2 regions of the Pseudomonas sp. GW821-FHT02A08 genome follow, and region 2 is predicted to be linked to the other one. Evidence: riboswitches for the same ligand, from Rfam matches in the RefSeq annotation. Region 2 holds a riboswitch; the other holds the start of a gene.
The links. Region 2 has a riboswitch for cobalamin ahead of cobW (cobalamin biosynthesis protein CobW). Riboswitches for the same ligand answer to the same signal wherever they lie in the genome.

Region 1: linked by a shared signal. The riboswitch ahead of cobO (cob(I)yrinic acid a,c-diamide adenosyltransferase) and the one ahead of cobW (cobalamin biosynthesis protein CobW) in region 2 are both predicted to bind cobalamin.

Annotation. Positions count from the first base shown of each region.
Region 1 is NZ_JBWKWD010000039.1:23,685-31,805, reverse strand. Features, by position in the region: gene AC07W4_RS22840 (C40 family peptidase) at 1-408, shown strand, start outside; gene AC07W4_RS22835 (O-methyltransferase) at 427-1,089, shown strand; gene AC07W4_RS22830 (PQQ-dependent sugar dehydrogenase) at 1,196-2,509, opposite strand; gene AC07W4_RS22825 (hypothetical protein) at 2,576-3,160, opposite strand; cobalamin riboswitch at 3,314-3,546, shown strand; gene cobO (cob(I)yrinic acid a,c-diamide adenosyltransferase) at 3,629-4,240, shown strand; gene AC07W4_RS22815 (cobyrinic acid a,c-diamide synthase CobB) at 4,237-5,637, shown strand; gene bluB (5,6-dimethylbenzimidazole synthase) at 5,634-6,284, shown strand; gene cbiB (adenosylcobinamide-phosphate synthase CbiB) at 6,281-7,189, shown strand; gene cobD (threonine-phosphate decarboxylase CobD) at 7,182-8,121, shown strand, end outside.
Region 2 is NZ_JBWKWD010000003.1:70,818-78,938, reverse strand. Features, by position in the region: gene metH (methionine synthase) at 1-208, opposite strand, end outside; gene AC07W4_RS03635 (fatty acid cis/trans isomerase) at 365-2,662, shown strand; gene nfuA (Fe-S biogenesis protein NfuA) at 2,849-3,433, shown strand; gene cobM (precorrin-4 C(11)-methyltransferase) at 3,605-4,351, opposite strand; gene AC07W4_RS03620 (cobalamin biosynthesis protein) at 4,435-4,848, opposite strand; gene AC07W4_RS03615 (CbtA family protein) at 4,845-5,552, opposite strand; gene AC07W4_RS03610 (CbtB domain-containing protein) at 5,564-5,755, opposite strand; cobalamin riboswitch at 5,877-6,102, opposite strand; cobalamin riboswitch at 6,313-6,525, shown strand; gene cobW (cobalamin biosynthesis protein CobW) at 6,629-7,699, shown strand; gene cobN (cobaltochelatase subunit CobN) at 7,703-8,121, shown strand, end outside.

The DNA of each region.
Region 1 (8,121 bases), on a different contig from region 2:
CCCGAAGCGGAAGACGTGCTGTTTCGCGCGCTCGGGCTGGTGGGCACGCCTTATCGCTGGGGTGGCAATACGCCGGATTCCGGGTTTGATTGCAGCGGCCTGATCGCCTACGTGTACCGCGATGTCGCCGGTATTGCCCTGCCGCGCACCACTCGCGAGATGATCTCCATGCAAGCGGCGAATGTGGGCAAGGAAGGCCTGCAGACCGGCGACCTGCTTTTCTTCGCCACCAATGGCGGTTCCCAGGTCAGTCACGCCGGCATCTACGTGGGAGAAGGGCGTTTCGTCCACGCGCCGGCCACCGGCGGCACTGTGAAGCTCGACAGCCTGTCCAAGGCGTATTGGCAAAAAGCTTACCTGAGCGCCAAGCGTGTTCTGCAGCCTGAACATCTGGCGCGCAACCCGTAACGTTCGGAGCTGCCGGTCATGACTGCTCGCACGCTTAATCTCGACGACAACCTGTACCAATACCTTCTCGATGTTTCCCTGCGTGAAACACCCTTGCTCAAGCGCTTGCGCGATGAGACCCAGGCGCTGCCGATGGCTCGCTGGCAGGTGGCGCCTGAGCAGGGGCAGTTTCTTGCCCTGCTGGTGAAGCTGACGGGGGCCAGGCGCTTGCTCGAAGTCGGCACCTTTACCGGTTATAGCGCGCTGTGCATGGCGGCGGCGTTGCCCGCTGACGGTTCGCTGATTTGCTGTGACATCCCCGGTGACTACAACGCCATCGCACGGGGCTACTGGCAGGAAGCGGGGCTCGCCGGGCGGATCGACCTGCGACTGGCCCCGGCGCTGGAAACCCTCGCCGGGCTTGAGCGGCAAGGACAGGCCGAGCAGTTCGACCTGGTGTTCATTGATGCCGACAAGGCCAACTACCCGGCTTATCTGGAGCACGCCCTGCGTTTGCTGCGGGTTGGTGGGCTGGCGGTGTTCGATAACACCCTGTGGAGCGGGCGCGTGCTCGAGGCCAGCCCCGAGAGTGCGGACACCCGGGCGATCCAGGCGCTCAATCGGGCATTGAAGGACGATGTGCGGGTGGATTTGTCGTTGTTGCCGTTGGGTGACGGGCTCACTCTCTGTCGCAAACGCTAGAACCCTGTGGGAGCGGGCTTGCTCGCGAAGGCGGTGTATCGGTCAACGGATGTGGCGTCTGACATTGCGCATTCGCGAGCAAGCCCGCTCCCACAGGTTAGGTGACCTATTTTCCTGCCGACACCCGCCACACCTTGTTCCCCACATCATCAGCCACCAACAGGTCACCCTGCCGGTCGATCACCACGCCCACCGGGCGGCCCATGGCCTGTTCCTTGTCGTTGAGGAAGCCGGTGAGCACGTCAACCGGTTTTCCCACCGGTTTGCCTGCGCTGAACGGCACGAAAATCACTTTGTAGCCACTGTGGGGTTTGCGGTTCCATGAGCCGTGCTGACCGATGAATGCCCCTTGAGTGAAAGGCGCCGGCAGCTTGCTGTTTTCGGCGAAGGTCAGGCCCAGTGATGCCGTGTGCGGGCCGACGGCGTAGTCCGGGGCGATGGCCTTGGCCACCAGGTCGGGGTTTTGCGGCTCGACGCGAATATCCACATGCTGACCGTAGTAACTGTACGGCCAGCCATAAAAAGCGCCGTCTTTCACCGAAGTGATGTAGTCCGGCACCAGGTCACTGCCGATTTCATCCCGCTCGTTGACCGCAGTCCACAGCGCGCCACTGTGCGGTTCCCAGGCCATGCCGTTGGGGTTGCGCAGGCCGGAGGCGAAGATACGGTGCTGGCCGGTGGCACGATCCACTTCCCAGATCGCTGCGCGACCTTCTTCCTTGTCCATGCCGTGTTCGGCGACGTTGCTGTTGGAACCCACGGTGACGTAGAGCTTGCTGCCGTCCTTGCTGGCGATGACGTTTTTGGTCCAGTGGTGGTTCAGCGGTCCGCCGGGCAAATCGACCACTTTGACGGGTTGCGACTTGATCGCCGTGTCGCCGGTTTCATAGTGGAATCGCAACAAGCGATCAGTATTGGCAACGTACAGATTTTTGCCGACCAGTGTCATGCCAAACGGCGAGTTGAGGTTTTGCAGAAACACGGTTCGGGTTTCCGCGATGCCGTCGTGATCCTTGTCCCGTAGCAACGTGATGCGGTTCGGGCTGGGCACGGCAGAGCCGGCACGCCCCATGACTTTCTTCATGACCCAACCGCGAATGCCATTACCGTCTTCGGGTTTGGGTGGTGCGGCGGTTTCCGCCACCAGCACATCGCCATTGGGCAGCACATAAAGCCAGCGCGGGTGATCCAGGTGTTCGGCAAAAGCGGCCACTTGGGTGCCATTGGCGGCGATGGGCTTTGCACCCTCCGGCCAGCCAATGGCGGGTGCAATGTTCACGGTCGGAACCAGTGTCTTGTTGGGTTCTGGTAGTCGGGGTGACGGGCCGGTACCGTCGGAGACTTGCAGGCGGGAGGTCTCGCCACAAGCGGCGAGCCCTCCGCTGAGCGCGATAACGAGAACGAGCGGGGGCGTGCGCATGCTGGTCTTCCCTATGAATGCCTTGTTCTAATCATAGAGAAGGGTTGTCGTGCGATGGTTCAACCCTTAGCCGCGGGCTTCCTTGAACAGCACCGCAACGCCGGGGTGATAGTTGCCGGCTTCGTTGCGCAACTTGCGGTAGGCATAAGGGAAATACCAGGCGACAGCGCAGGTGTGTTCCTTTTGCAGGTCGTCGACCATGTCCTGGAGTTCTTCCGGTGTGGCGCCCTGCTGGGCTTTTTGCGGGGCGACGAACAGGCAGCCGAGTTTCAGGTCGCTGGCGTGGCTCAGGCGCTTTGCATCGCTGGCGATGTCGAGCAGGGCCTGGGTCAGGTTGAGGCTGTTGACCCGTGGCCAGCGCTGGCTGGTCTGGATGTAGGCGCGGGTTTCGGACGAAGCCAGGAGCAGGTCGGCGCGGCTGTTGCGTTCGCCTTCTTCGGTCTGCTTGCGGGTGGGCGTCTGTTGCAGCGTGACCATCTCGGCCATCCAGGCGGCGGCGGACAGCAGTCCGAGATTGGCCTTTTCGTCGTGCCAGTACGGTGTGTCGCCATCGCCGCGGACGGCGTTGTAACGGTCGATGCATTCGAACCAGTGTTCGAGCACCGGGCGCAGGAATTCCAGCTTTGGATTGCTGATGATCATGCCTTGCATGGGCTCACCCTTGTTGTTGTGTTGTGGGGTTGTGGCTCTTTGATATCACCGCTGAGAGCGTGGCACAAGATTGACGTCAGTTTATTGATTGATGGCAGTTATTCGGTCGTTGGCCTCCCGGCTTTAATTGACGCTCCACCCCCAACCCTCTAACCTTCGCGGCTTGTTTCAGGTGCTCTGTGACTTGGGTCGACAGAGTGAAACAGGGAAGCCGGTGAGTGAGTCCTTCTGTTGGTCGAAGGCCCGCAATTCCGGCGCTGCCCCCGCAACGGTAAATGAGTGAAAACTGTGTGTGATGCCACTGTGTCGATTCGATGCGGGAAGGCGCACGGTCTGGCCCCGCGCCACTCATGAGCCCGGAGACCGGCCTGATTCATCCAGCGGCATCACGGTGGGCGATGCCAGGCTTTTTGCCTTCTATTGTTGTGCCTGCCCGCCGTTATTCCAGCCTCAACGGAGAGCTCCCCCATGACTGATACCCCTGATCGTGACGAACGCCACCTGGCGCGCATGCAGCGCAAAAAAGCCGTGATCGACGAGCGCATCGCCAATTCCCCGAACGAGTGTGGCCTGCTGCTGGTGCTGACCGGCAACGGCAAGGGCAAGAGCAGCTCGGCCTTCGGCATGCTTGCCCGCGCCATGGGGCACGGCATGCAATGTGGCGTGGTGCAGTTCATCAAGGGCCGCAACAGCACGGGCGAAGAGTTGTTCTTCCGACGCTTTCCCGAGCAGGTGCGTTTTCATGTGATGGGCGAAGGCTTTACCTGGGAAACCCAGGACCGCCAGCGCGACATCGCCGCCGCCGAAGCCGCCTGGGCGGTGTCCCGGGAACTGCTGCGCGATCCTTCCATCGGCCTGGTGGTGCTGGATGAGCTCAATATCGCCCTCAAGCACGGCTACCTCGATCTCGATCAAGTGCTCAGCGACTTGCAGGCCCGGCCACCGATGCAACACGTGGTGGTCACCGGTCGTGCCGCCAAGCCGGAAATGATCGAGATGGCCGACACCGTCACCGAGATGGGCGTGATCAAACACGCCTTCCAGGCCGGGATCAAAGCGCAGAAAGGCGTCGAACTGTGAACCAGCCTCGTCATTGCCCGGCGGTACTGATTGCCGCGCCAGCTTCCGGCCAGGGCAAGACCACCGTCACCGCGGCACTGGCCCGATTGCATCGCAATCAGGGGCGCAAGGTCCGTGTGTTCAAGTGCGGCCCCGACTTTCTCGACCCGATGATCCTCGAACGCGCCAGCGGTGCGCCGGTGTATCAACTGGACATGTGGATGGTCGGCGAGCAGGAAAGTCGCCGGTTGTTGTGGGAAGCCGCCGCTGAAGCCGACCTGATCCTGATCGAAGGCGTCATGGGGTTGTTCGACGGCACGCCATCGAGTGCCGACCTGGCGCGGCATTTCGGTGTGCCGGTGCTGGGGGTGATCGATGGCACGGCCATGGCCCAGACCTTTGGCGCATTGGCCCTGGGGTTGGCGCGTTATCAGCCGGACTTGCCGTTCGCCGGCGTGCTGGCCAATCGTGTCGGTACGCTGCGCCACGCGCAACTGCTCGAGGGTAGCCTGACTGAAGGCTTGCGCTGGTACGGCGCGCTGTCCCGGGAAACCGGGATCGAGTTGCCGAGCCGGCACCTGGGGCTGGTGCAGGCCAGTGAGTTGAACGATCTCGACTTGCGCCTGGATGCGGCAGCCGATGCCCTGGCAAGCAGTTGCGAGGTCGCGCTGCCGCCGGCGGTCGAGTTCGCCGCCCCTGATGTCATCGCGGCCGAACCGCTGCTGGCCGGCGTGCGCATTGCCGTCGCCCGCGATGAAGCCTTTGCGTTCACCTACGGCGCGAGCCTGGATCTGCTGCGGGCGATGGGCGCCGAACTGTCGTTCTTCTCGCCGATCCGCGACCGAGGGTTGCCGGAAGCGGACAGCCTGTATCTGCCGGGCGGTTACCCGGAACTGCACCATGTTGCGCTGGCGCAAAACACCGCGATGCTCGACGCGATCCGCGCCCACCACCGGGCGGGCAAACCCTTGCTCGCCGAGTGTGGCGGCATGCTGTATCTGCTCGACTCCCTGACCGACGTCGAGGGCACTCGCGCCGAACTGGTTGGCTTGCTGGCCGGTGATGCGGTCATGCAAAAGCGACTGGCAGCGCTGGCGTTGCAAGCGGTGGAATTGCCGGAAGGCTCGCTGCGCGGGCACACCTATCACCATTCGCTGACCACCACTGAACTGGCGCCGATTGCCCGTGGCTTGAGCCCTAACGGCGGGCGCGGAGCGGAGGCGGTCTACCGTGAGGGGCGGATGACTGCCTCTTATGTGCACTTTTATTTTCCGTCCAATCCGCAAGCAGTTGCCGCACTGTTTGCGCCCGGCCTTGAAACCGCCATCGCTGGCAAGCCAGCTCCCACAGTGGGCGGTGTAATGCCTGTAGAAATGCAATCCCTGGTGGGAGCGGGCTTGCTCGCGAAGAGGCCATGACCGACAACGCATTCTCCGAAGCCGAACGCGCAGCGGTCTACCGCGCCATCGCCGAGCGCCGCGACATGCGCCACTTCAGCGGCGGCACCGTCGAGCCCGAATTGCTGCGGCGCCTGCTCGAGGCCGCACACCAGGCCCCCAGTGTCGGCCTGATGCAGCCTTGGCGCTTTATCCGAATCAGCGATCGCGCCTTGCGCGGGCAAATCCAGGCCCTGGTGGAAGAAGAGCGCATCCGCACCGCCGAAGCCCTGGGTGAGCGCAGCGATGAGTTCATGAAGCTCAAGGTCGAAGGTATCAACGATTGCGCCGAGGTGCTGGTCGCCGCACTGATGGACGACCGCGAGCAGCATATCTTTGGTCGCCGCACCTTGCCGGAAATGGACATGGCTTCGTTGTCCTGCGCGATCCAGAACCTGTGGTTGGCGTCCCGAGCCGAAGGGCTGGGGATGGGTTGGGTGTCGCTGTTCGAACCCCAGGCACTGGCGGACCTGTTGAGGTTGCCGCCCGGTGCCAAGCCGCTGGCCGTGCTGTGCCTGGGACCGGTGAAGGCGTTCTATCCGGCGCCGATGCTGGTGCTCGAAGGCTGGGCACAGGCGCGTGCGCTGCATGAATTGCTGTATGAAAACTATTGGGGAGTGAGTCAATGAGTGTGGCGTTGTTGAGTGTCGCCGCGGTTGCGCTGGATGCGCTGCTGGGTGAACCCAAACGCTGGCATCCGCTGGTGGCGTTCGGTCGTTTTGCCGAGCGCATCGAGCAACGTTTCAACGGCGGCGGTCGCGGCTGGCGCAGTCATGGCGTCACCGCGTGGGTGATCGCCGTGTTGCCGCTGACGCTGTTGGCCACGGCATTCTCCTGGGCGCCTTATGTCGGCTGGATCGTCGAGATTCTCGCCCTCTATTGCGCCCTCGGCATGCGCAGCCTCGGTGAGCACGTCACGCCTGTGGCCAAGGCCCTGCGCGGCGGCGATCTTGATGAAGCACGCAAACGGGTGAGTTTTCTGGTCAGCCGTAAAACCAGTGATCTGGATGAAACCGAAGTCGCCCGGGCCGCTACCGAGTCGGTGCTGGAGAACGGTAGCGACGCGGTGTTCGCGGCGTTGTTCTGGTTTGCCGTGGCCGGCGCGCCGGGCGTGGTGCTCTACCGCCTGAGCAATACGCTGGATGCGATGTGGGGTTATCGCAATGAACGCTTCGAACGGTTCGGTTGGGCGGCGGCGAAGGTCGACGATGTGCTCAATTACATTCCTGCGCGCCTGGTGGCACTGACTTACGCGTTGCTGGGCAAAACCCGGCTGGCGTTGAAATGCTGGCGCACCCAGGGCCCGACCTGGGACAGCCCGAACGCCGGCCCGGTGATGGCGGCAGGGGCGGGCGCCCTGGGCGTTGAATTGGGCGGGGCGGCGATTTATCACGGCGAACTGCATCAGCGTCCGCAGCTGGGTGAAGGCGTGCCGGCGGATGCCGACTCCATTGACCGGGGCTGGCAATTGGTCCAGCGCGGGGTATGGTTATGGCTGCTGATTCTCTGCCTGGGGGCCGAATTTTATGCTTGAGCATGGTGGGCGGCTGCGCAAGGCGGCACTTGAGTACGGCATAGATGAAGCCGACTGGCTGGACCTGTCCACGGGCCTTGCGCCCTGGCCGTTCCCGGTGCCGGATATTCCGCTGCGGGCCTGGGCCCGATTGCCGGAGACGGACGACGGCCTGGAACTGGCCGCCTGCGATTACTACGGCACCTTGCAGGCATTGCCGGTGGCCGGCTCGCAAATGGCGATACAGCTACTGCCGCGATTGCGTCGGGCGGGCAAGGTCGGCGTGCTGTCGCCCTGTTACGCCGAGCACGCCGAAGCGTGGCGTCGCAACGGCTACATCGTGCGTGAAGTGCTGGAGCAGGAAGTCGACTTCTTTATCGACAGTTTCGACGTGCTGGTGGTGGTCAATCCGAACAACCCCACGGGCCTGAGCCTCACCCCCAGCCGGCTGCTCGACTGGCACACGCGGCTCGCCCAGCGCGGTGGCTGGCTGGTGGTGGACGAAGCGTTCATGGATAACACGCCGCAACTGAGCCTGGCGCCGTTTGCCCATCAAGTCGGGCTGATCGTCTTGCGCTCCTTCGGCAAGTTTTTCGGCCTGGCCGGTGTGCGCCTGGGGTTTGTGCTGGCCGAGCGCAAGCTGCTCAAGTTGCTGGCTGAACAAGTGGGGCCCTGGGCCGTGAGCGGGGCAACCCGGGTCGTGGGCCAGGCCTGCCTGCGCGATACCGAGGGGCAAATTCGGCAACGGCTGCGCACCGAAGAGGCCAGCGAGCGCCTTGCGTCGTTGCTGCAGCAACACGGCTTCGAACCCCAGGGCGGTTGTGCGCTGTTCCAGTGGCTGGTCACCGAGCATGCCGAAGAGCTGCATGTATTCATGGCCCGGCGCGGCATTCTCCTGCGGTTGTTCACGCACAACGGCAGCTTGCGATTCGGCTTGCCCGGTGACGAAATCG
Region 2 (8,121 bases):
TGCCGCCAATCACGTCCGGGCGAGTCAGTACCAACAGGTCGTTGTTGCCTTTGACATCGCTTGGCCAGTCAGCGAAGCGTTTGCCACGGTAATCCTGCTCTTCGAGCTTGTAGCTCTGGATCATCGTGCCCATACCGCCATCGAGAATCAGGATGCGCTCTTTGAGGGCGTGCTTGAGAGCTTGAAGGCGAACGCTGCGATCGGACATTTGGACTACTCGGTAAGGCCATGACGAAGGGCCGGGATGATAGCAAACCTGTGCGCTTTTGGAGCGTGGCTCGAATTTGCATGAATATCGTTCATGTTGGTAAAGGTGACAGACCGGTAGAATCGCGGCGTTTTTTCAGGATTCAGGACCAGGGACATGTCGTATCGCTTCGTCATCAGCACATTGCTGTTGTTTTCAAGCTGGGGCGCTGTGGCGCAAAGTCCGGCGATTTCCTCTGCCATTTCATACAGCCGCGACATTCAACCGATCTTCACTGAAAAGTGCGTGGCCTGCCACGCCTGCAACGACGCCGCCTGTCAGCTCAATCTGGGCAGCGGCGAGGGCGCGGCGCGTGGCGCGACGAAAGTCCCGGTTTATGACGGTGACCGCACTAAAGCAGTGGCCCCGACACGGCTGTTTTTTGACGCCTCCGGAAAAACCGCCTGGCAGCAAAAGGGCTTCTATTCTGTGCTCGATGCCCAGGGCAGTCAGGCTGCATTGATGGCGCGGATGTTGGAACTGGGTCACAAAACCCCGTTGCAGCCCAACGCCAGGCTGCCGGAGGACATCGTCCTGGGCCTGAACCGGGAAAACATGTGTGCCATGCCCGCGGAGTTCGACGGCTACGCCGCCAGGCATCCGAAGGAGGGCATGCCGCTGGCAGTAACCGGCCTGACCGACCAGCAGTACCAGACGCTGCAACGCTGGCTGGCGGCCGGCGCGCCGATCGATCAGCAGGCACTGGCGCCCAGCGCCAGGGAAGCCCTGGAGGTGGTGCAATGGGAAAACCTGCTCAATTCGCCGGGCGCCCGGGAAAGCCTGGTGGGGCGCTGGCTGTACGAGCACTGGTTCCTCGCCCATCTCTACTTCAAGGACAGCGAGCCTGGGCATTTCTTCCAGTGGGTGCGTTCGCGCACCCCGACCGGCCAGCCGATTGACCTGATCAACACCCGTCGTCCGAACGATGATCCGGGCACGCAGTTCTACTATCGCTTGTGGCCGGTGCAGGGCGTGATCGTGCACAAGACCCACATCACCTATCCGCTGAGTCCGGCGAAGCTGGCGCGGGTCAAGAGCCTGTTCTACAGCGGCAACTGGCAGGTCGACGCATTGCCGGGCTATGGGCCGCAGAGCCGGGCCAACCCGTTCGCCACCTTCGAAGCGATTCCGGCCCAGGCGCGTTATCAGTTCATGCTCGATAACGCCGAATACTTTGTGCGCACCTTTATCCGTGGGCCAGTGTGTCGTGGTCAGATCGCCACGGACGTGATTCGCGATAATTTCTGGGCGCTGTTCCAGGCACCTGAACACGACCTCTACATCACCGACCCGAACTATCGCGGGCAAGCCACGCCCTTGCTGGCGATGCCGGGGCAGAATGATGATGTCGGCAGCGTCCTGACCCTGTGGCACGACTACCGCGACAAACGCAACGAATACGAGGCCCTGCGCCGCGACAGTTACGCCGACGAGCCCGCACCGAGCTGGTCGACCCTGTGGGCCGGCAACGACAACGCATTGCTGAGCATCTTTCGCCATTTCGACAGCGCTTCGGTGACCAAAGGCCTGATCGGCGAAGTACCGCAGACGATGTGGCTGTTCGACTATCCGCTGCTGGAGCGCACCTACTATCAACTGGCAGTCAATTTTGATGTGTTCGGCAACGTGTCCCATCAGGCCCAGACGCGCCTGTATTTCGACCTGATCCGTAATGGCGCCGAGCAGAATTTCCTGCGCCTGATGCCCGCCGATTCGCGGGAGGGCTACCTCGACGACTGGTATCAGAACAGTGGCAAATTCAAGATGTGGCTGGACTACGAGTCCATCGACGATGACAAGCCGACCGCGCTGAAGCTTGATCCGCAGGATCCCAAGCGCGACTTTGCCATGCAATTGCTCACCCGTTATGGCGACCTCAATGCCAGGCCCGACCCGATCAACCGTTGCGACGGCGCCTATTGCTCGCGGCCGAACATTGATCCGGACCTGCAAAATGCCGAGCAGGTGTTGAGCCGCCTGACTTCGCGTCCGGCGGCGGGGTTGAAAGTGATTGATCAACTGCCAGAAGCGACCATGCTGCGTATCGAAACCGGCAGCGGCAAGCGTGAGGTCTACAGCCTGCTGCGCAACCGGGCCCACAGCAACGTGGCGTTCCTGCTTGGCGAATCGCTGCGCTATCAGCCGGGGCTCGACACCCTGACGATTTTCCCGGGTGTGCTCAGCAGCTACCCGAACTTCATGTTCAACATTCCGGCCGGGCAAGTGCCGGCGTTTGTGGATGCGATGGAGAACGCCAAGGATAGCGACAGCTTTGAGAAAATCGTCGAACGTTGGGGAATACGCCGTAGTCATCCGCAATTCTGGCTGTATTTCCATGACCTGAGCCGCTACATCCAGGAGACCGATCCGGTGGAAGAGGGCGTGCTGGACATGAACCGCTACGAGAACCTCTGAAACACCGCAAACCTCCTGTGGGAGCGGGCTTGCTCGCGAAAGCGGAGTGTCAGTCGCAATTGATTCGCCTGACACTCTGCTTTCGCGAGCAAGCCCGCTCCCACAATTCTTTCCCGACAAAAATACTAGGACTTTGTCCGGCGCGTCGATTGGCGTAAACTGCGCCCAAGCCTGCGAGGAGTTTCCATGACCGCTATTACCATCACCGACGCCGCCCACGATTACCTGGCTGATCTGCTCTCCAAGCAGAACACCCCGGGCATCGGCATCCGCGTCTTCATCACCCAGCCTGGCACCCAGTACGCCGAAACCTGCATTGCCTACTGCAAGCCGGGCGAAGAAAAACCCGAAGACACCGCGCTGGGGCTCAAAAGCTTCACCGCGTACATCGACCACTTCAGCGAAGCCTTCCTGGACGATGCCGTTGTCGACTACGCCACCGACCGCATGGGCGGCCAGCTGACCATCAAGGCGCCAAACGCCAAGGTTCCGATGGTCAACGCCGACAGCCCGGTCAACGAGCGCATCAACTACTACCTGCAAACCGAGATCAACCCGGGGCTGGCCAGCCACGGCGGTCAGGTCAGCCTGATCGACGTGGTCGAGGACGGCATCGCTGTCCTGCAGTTTGGTGGGGGGTGCCAGGGTTGCGGCCAGGCCGACGTGACGCTCAAGGAAGGCATCGAGCGCACCTTGCTCGAGCGTATTCCCGAGCTCAAGGGCGTTCGCGACGTAACCGACCACACGCAGAAAGAAAACGCCTACTACTAAGGTGTTCGCTGCGGTATAGAAAAACGGCGCCCCGTGAGCGCCGTTTTTTTATGGGCTGAATTCGCTGACGTCTTCGCGAGCAAGCCCGCTCCCACAGTAAATTTTCAGCGACCAACGATTTTGTGTCCGGCAAGATCCAGTGTGGGAGCGGGCTTGCTCGCGAAGAGGGCCTTATGGACGATAGATATGCGCATGCCCCGCGCGATACAGCGACGATTCACTAAAATGCTCACTGCCCAGCACCCGACCCACCAGAATCAACGCCGTACGGCGAAAGCCCTTGGCTTCAACCTTCCCGGCAATATCCTCGAGCGTGCCCACCACCCAATCCTGATCCGGCCAGCTTGCGCGGTGAACCACTGCAATCGGGCAATCGGCGCCGTAATGGGGCAGCAGTTCCTCAACGATCTTCGCCAGGTGATTGACCCCCAAATGAATCGCCATGGTCGCGCCGTGTTGCGCCAGGCTGGAGAACTCCTCTCCGGGAGGCATGGCGGTCTTGTCGGCGTAGCGGGTCAGGATCACGCTCTGCGAAATGTCCGGCAGGGTCAGCTCCGCGCCCAAGAGCGCCGCACAAGCGGCTGTAGCGGTCACGCCAGGGACGATTTCGAATGCAATGCCAAGCTCACGCAGATAGCGAATCTGCTCGCCAATGGCGCCATACAGGCTCGGATCGCCGGAGTGCACCCGGGCCACATCCTGGCCTTTGGCGTGGGCGCTCTTGATCAGGTCGATGATCTGTTCCAGGTGCAGTTCGGCGCTGTTGACCACTTGTTCGGCACAGTGACCTTCCAGTACGGCGGCCGGTACCAGGGAGCCGGCATAAATGATCACCGGGCAGCTGCGAATCAGCCGCTGGCCCTTGACGGTAATCAGTTCGGGGTCGCCGGGACCTGCGCCAATGAAGTAGACGGTCATGGTCGGTTCCTGTGGGGAAATAGAGGCTGAACAGGGCTTCAGATGAAGAATGTTCATGATCAAAGGCGGGGATTATCGGTTTTTTACGCAGCGCCGGCCAATGCCAGGGTTGCCTGAGCGTATTTTTGTCGTGGAATCAGCAGTTTTGCCGGGCCCTGGGCCAGTTGTTCCGCCAGGGCCAGTGCGGCGCTTTCCGCCACGCCGTAGCAACCGGTGCGTTCAAACGCTATTTGCGATTGATGGCTGAGTTGCGGCTCATAAGCGGCCAGTTGTTCACTGCTGAAATACTTCAATTCCAGTCCAAGCTGCTGAGCCAGTTCGATCAGTGCAGGTTCGTCGCGCTTCGAATCGATGCTGGCCAGCGCCTTGATTTCATGACGAGCAATCTGGTGCGCCTCCAACGCCTGATCGAGCAGCGCGAGCAACGTGCTGACGGGGCAGCCCCGTTGGCAGCCCAGGCCGACCACCAGGGTCGGCGCTGTGCTGACGTCAGTCATGCGTGGTATTGGCCATCGCTTTTGCGACGGAACAACCAGGCGCTGATAAGGCCCAGGGCCAGCCAGAACGCCACGTTGGTCAGATGCGAAGCGATTTTGAACTGGGTTTCCAACGCCTCTGGAGCAAGCATCGAATGCACTTGCGGTTGCGGCGCGCCAATCACATGGGGAACGGCAAGGATCGCCACACCGAGGACTTTCATCAGCCAGTGACGGCTGAACACGAACAGCGAGATACCGACGGCGGTGGAGGCGGCGGTACCGATCCACCACAGTTGCCGTTGTGCCAGGTCGGCGGCGGCAGTGCCGGGCAATTCAGGTGGCAGGCCGAGGGTCGGCGCGAGCACGAAGGTCGCGTAACCGGCCAGGCCCCAGAGCAGGCCCTGGGAGGTTTTGGTTGGCGCACGCAAGGTGTACAGGCCGGCCAGCATCAGGGCGAAACCGACAGCTACCACCAGGTTGCCGCCGGTGGTGGACAGCACGCGCTGCCAGCCGTCTTCCGGCTCCCAGGCTTGTGCATCGTGAGTGTGGGCAGCCATCGCACCGTCGGCGTGCTCATGCATTTCAACAGCGGCCGGTTCGGATTTTTCGTAGGTCTCGGCCTGCAAAATCAGCGGTGCGACCCAGAAGCTTTGCAGCAGGGTCAGCAACAGGGCGGCCAGCAGCCCGGTGAAACCTGCGGTTTGCGCAATACGCTTGATCATGTCGACAGCTCTCAATGGCACGGGAACGCGGAGCTGTGGCGGGTATCGTGGGCGGCGTTGTGCACCGCTTCGATGTGCGAGAAACCGGCGAAATACACAAGGCTTGCGCCCAGAATCGACGCGCAGACGGCGGCGGTCAGACGTTGGGTCAGGGTTGAGGTGGTGCTCGCGGATGTGTGTTCGGCGCTGCTGATGATCGACATGGCGTATCCCTCTGGTCTGTCAGCGGGGAATAAGAGCGCATGCAAACCCCCGCACGACCAGGCGCGCAGAGGTTCAAACAGCGCCCGCCCACCGCGGGTTTGTTGGTTCAGTGATCGTACTGGTCACTTTGTGTTGCGGGCCGGTCTCCGGGCTCACGAGGGGCAAAGGCTTGGGCCTGAACCTGAAAACATCACCTTCCCATGCCTTGGGGGCACAGTGGATCTGACGCTTCGCTCGCTTACCGTTGCGGGGGCAGCACCGGACTGACATGGCTTAAGAGTAAAGCACATGATTCACCGGTTTCCCGTTTCACCCTGTGAAGGGCACCCGTAACAAGGTGTGTAGGAGAGCATGGGCGGGGGTTGGGCGTCAATTGGCAAGGGTTCTCAACTCGAAACCGAGTCGCTTTCTTCGCGAGCAAGCCCGCTCCCACACTTGACCCTTTTCCCCTGCAAGAACCCGATCAAATGTGGGAGCGGCGGTGCGGCGATCCGACTTGCTCGCGAAGGGCACACCGCAGAAGTCACGTGAACATTGACCCGCCCCAAGACCATGCGTAGCCTTGCGCTCTCGAGGTTCTTCGGTATTTGCCGAAGCTAAGAAGGGAACGCGGTCGATGCCGCGGCTGCCCCCGCAACTGTGAACGGTGATGTTCGTTGCCACGCCACTGCAGGCTCAATCCATGAGGCCGGCGGGAAGGCGCAGCGAATGCCAGGCTCAAGGCCGGCACACCGTCAGCCAGGAGACCTGCCTCGTTACAGATTCTCACTTTCAACCGGGCGGGGTGATCCGGTGGCGAACTCTTCAGGCACGCGACCCCGCGTTGCCGGTCGTCGTCCCGCATGCCCGCCACCTAAGCCATAGGGCATCCGATGAAAACACTGGCCAAACTCCCCGTCACCATCGTCACCGGCTTTCTCGGCTCGGGCAAGACCACGCTGCTGCGGCACATGCTCGACAACGCCCAGGGGCGCCGCATCGCGGTGATCGTCAACGAATTCGGCGAGTTGGGCATCGACGGCGAAATCCTCAAGCAGTGCTCCATCGGTTGCACCGAAGAAGAAGCCAACGGCCGTGTCTATGAGCTGGCCAACGGCTGCCTGTGCTGCACTGTCCAGGAAGAATTCTTCCCGGTGATGCGCGAACTGGTGGCCCGTCGCGGCGATCTGGACCACATTCTGATCGAAACCTCCGGTCTGGCCCTGCCCAAGCCGCTGGTGCAAGCCTTCCAGTGGCCGGAAATCCGCAGCGCCTGCACGGTGGACGCGGTGATCACCGTGGTCGACAGCCCGGCCGTGGCCGCCGGCACCTTTGCCGCGTTCCCGGATCAAGTCGACGCCCAACGCAAGCTCGACCCGAACCTGGACCACGAATCGCCACTGCACGAACTGTTCGCCGACCAACTGGCCAGCGCCGACCTGGTGATTCTCAACAAAACCGACCTGATCAACCCGGCGGACCTGGCCCGTGTACGCCTGGAAGTCGCCGAGGAATTGCCGCCAGCGGTGAAAATCGTCGAAGCCAGTAGCGGTCGCCTGCCGCTGGACGTGCTGATCGGCCTGGGTGCAGGCTCCGAAGAGCACATCGACAGCCGTCACAGCCACCACGACCATCACCACGATGGCGACGACGATCATGATGACCACGATCACGATGCCTTCGATTCGATCTCCATCGAACTGCCGCAAGCCGACGAAAGCCTGCTGCTGGATGCGCTGACCCAATTGGTGGTCCAGCACGGCATCCTGCGGGTCAAGGGTTTTGCGGCAATCCCGAACAAACCGATGCGCTTGCTGATCCAGGGCGTGGGCACGCGTTTTGATAAGCACTTCGACCGCCAGTGGGGCGCCGAAGAAGCACGCGTAACCCGCCTGGTGCTGATCGGCCAGGAACTGGACGCCACTGTTCTCGAAGCGCAATTGCGCGCCGCGCTCAGCGTGTAAACCATGCACCTGCTCAGGACCCAGCCCGGCGGTTTCGTGTCGGAAGACAACATTGCCGACCTTGGACAAACCCCCGCCGAGCTGGTGGTCCTGTGCAGCGGCGATTCCAGCCTGGCGCTGCTTGCCGAAGCGGCGCAGCAATTGCCCGACGATTACCCGAGCGTGCGCCTGGCCAACCCGATGCAGGTGCAGAACCATGCCTCGGTCGATTTGTACGTCGATGAAGTGCTGCGTCACGCCAGGGTGATCCTGATTTCGCTGCACGGCGGCATCGCCTATTGGCGTTACGGCATCGAGCGCCTGGTGGAGCTGTCGCAGCGCGGCGTGCAGGTGATTCTGGTGCCGGGCGATGATCGCCCGGACCCGGAGCTCAGCGACCTGAGCACCGTCGGTGCCGAGGATCGCGACCGGCTCTGGCAGTT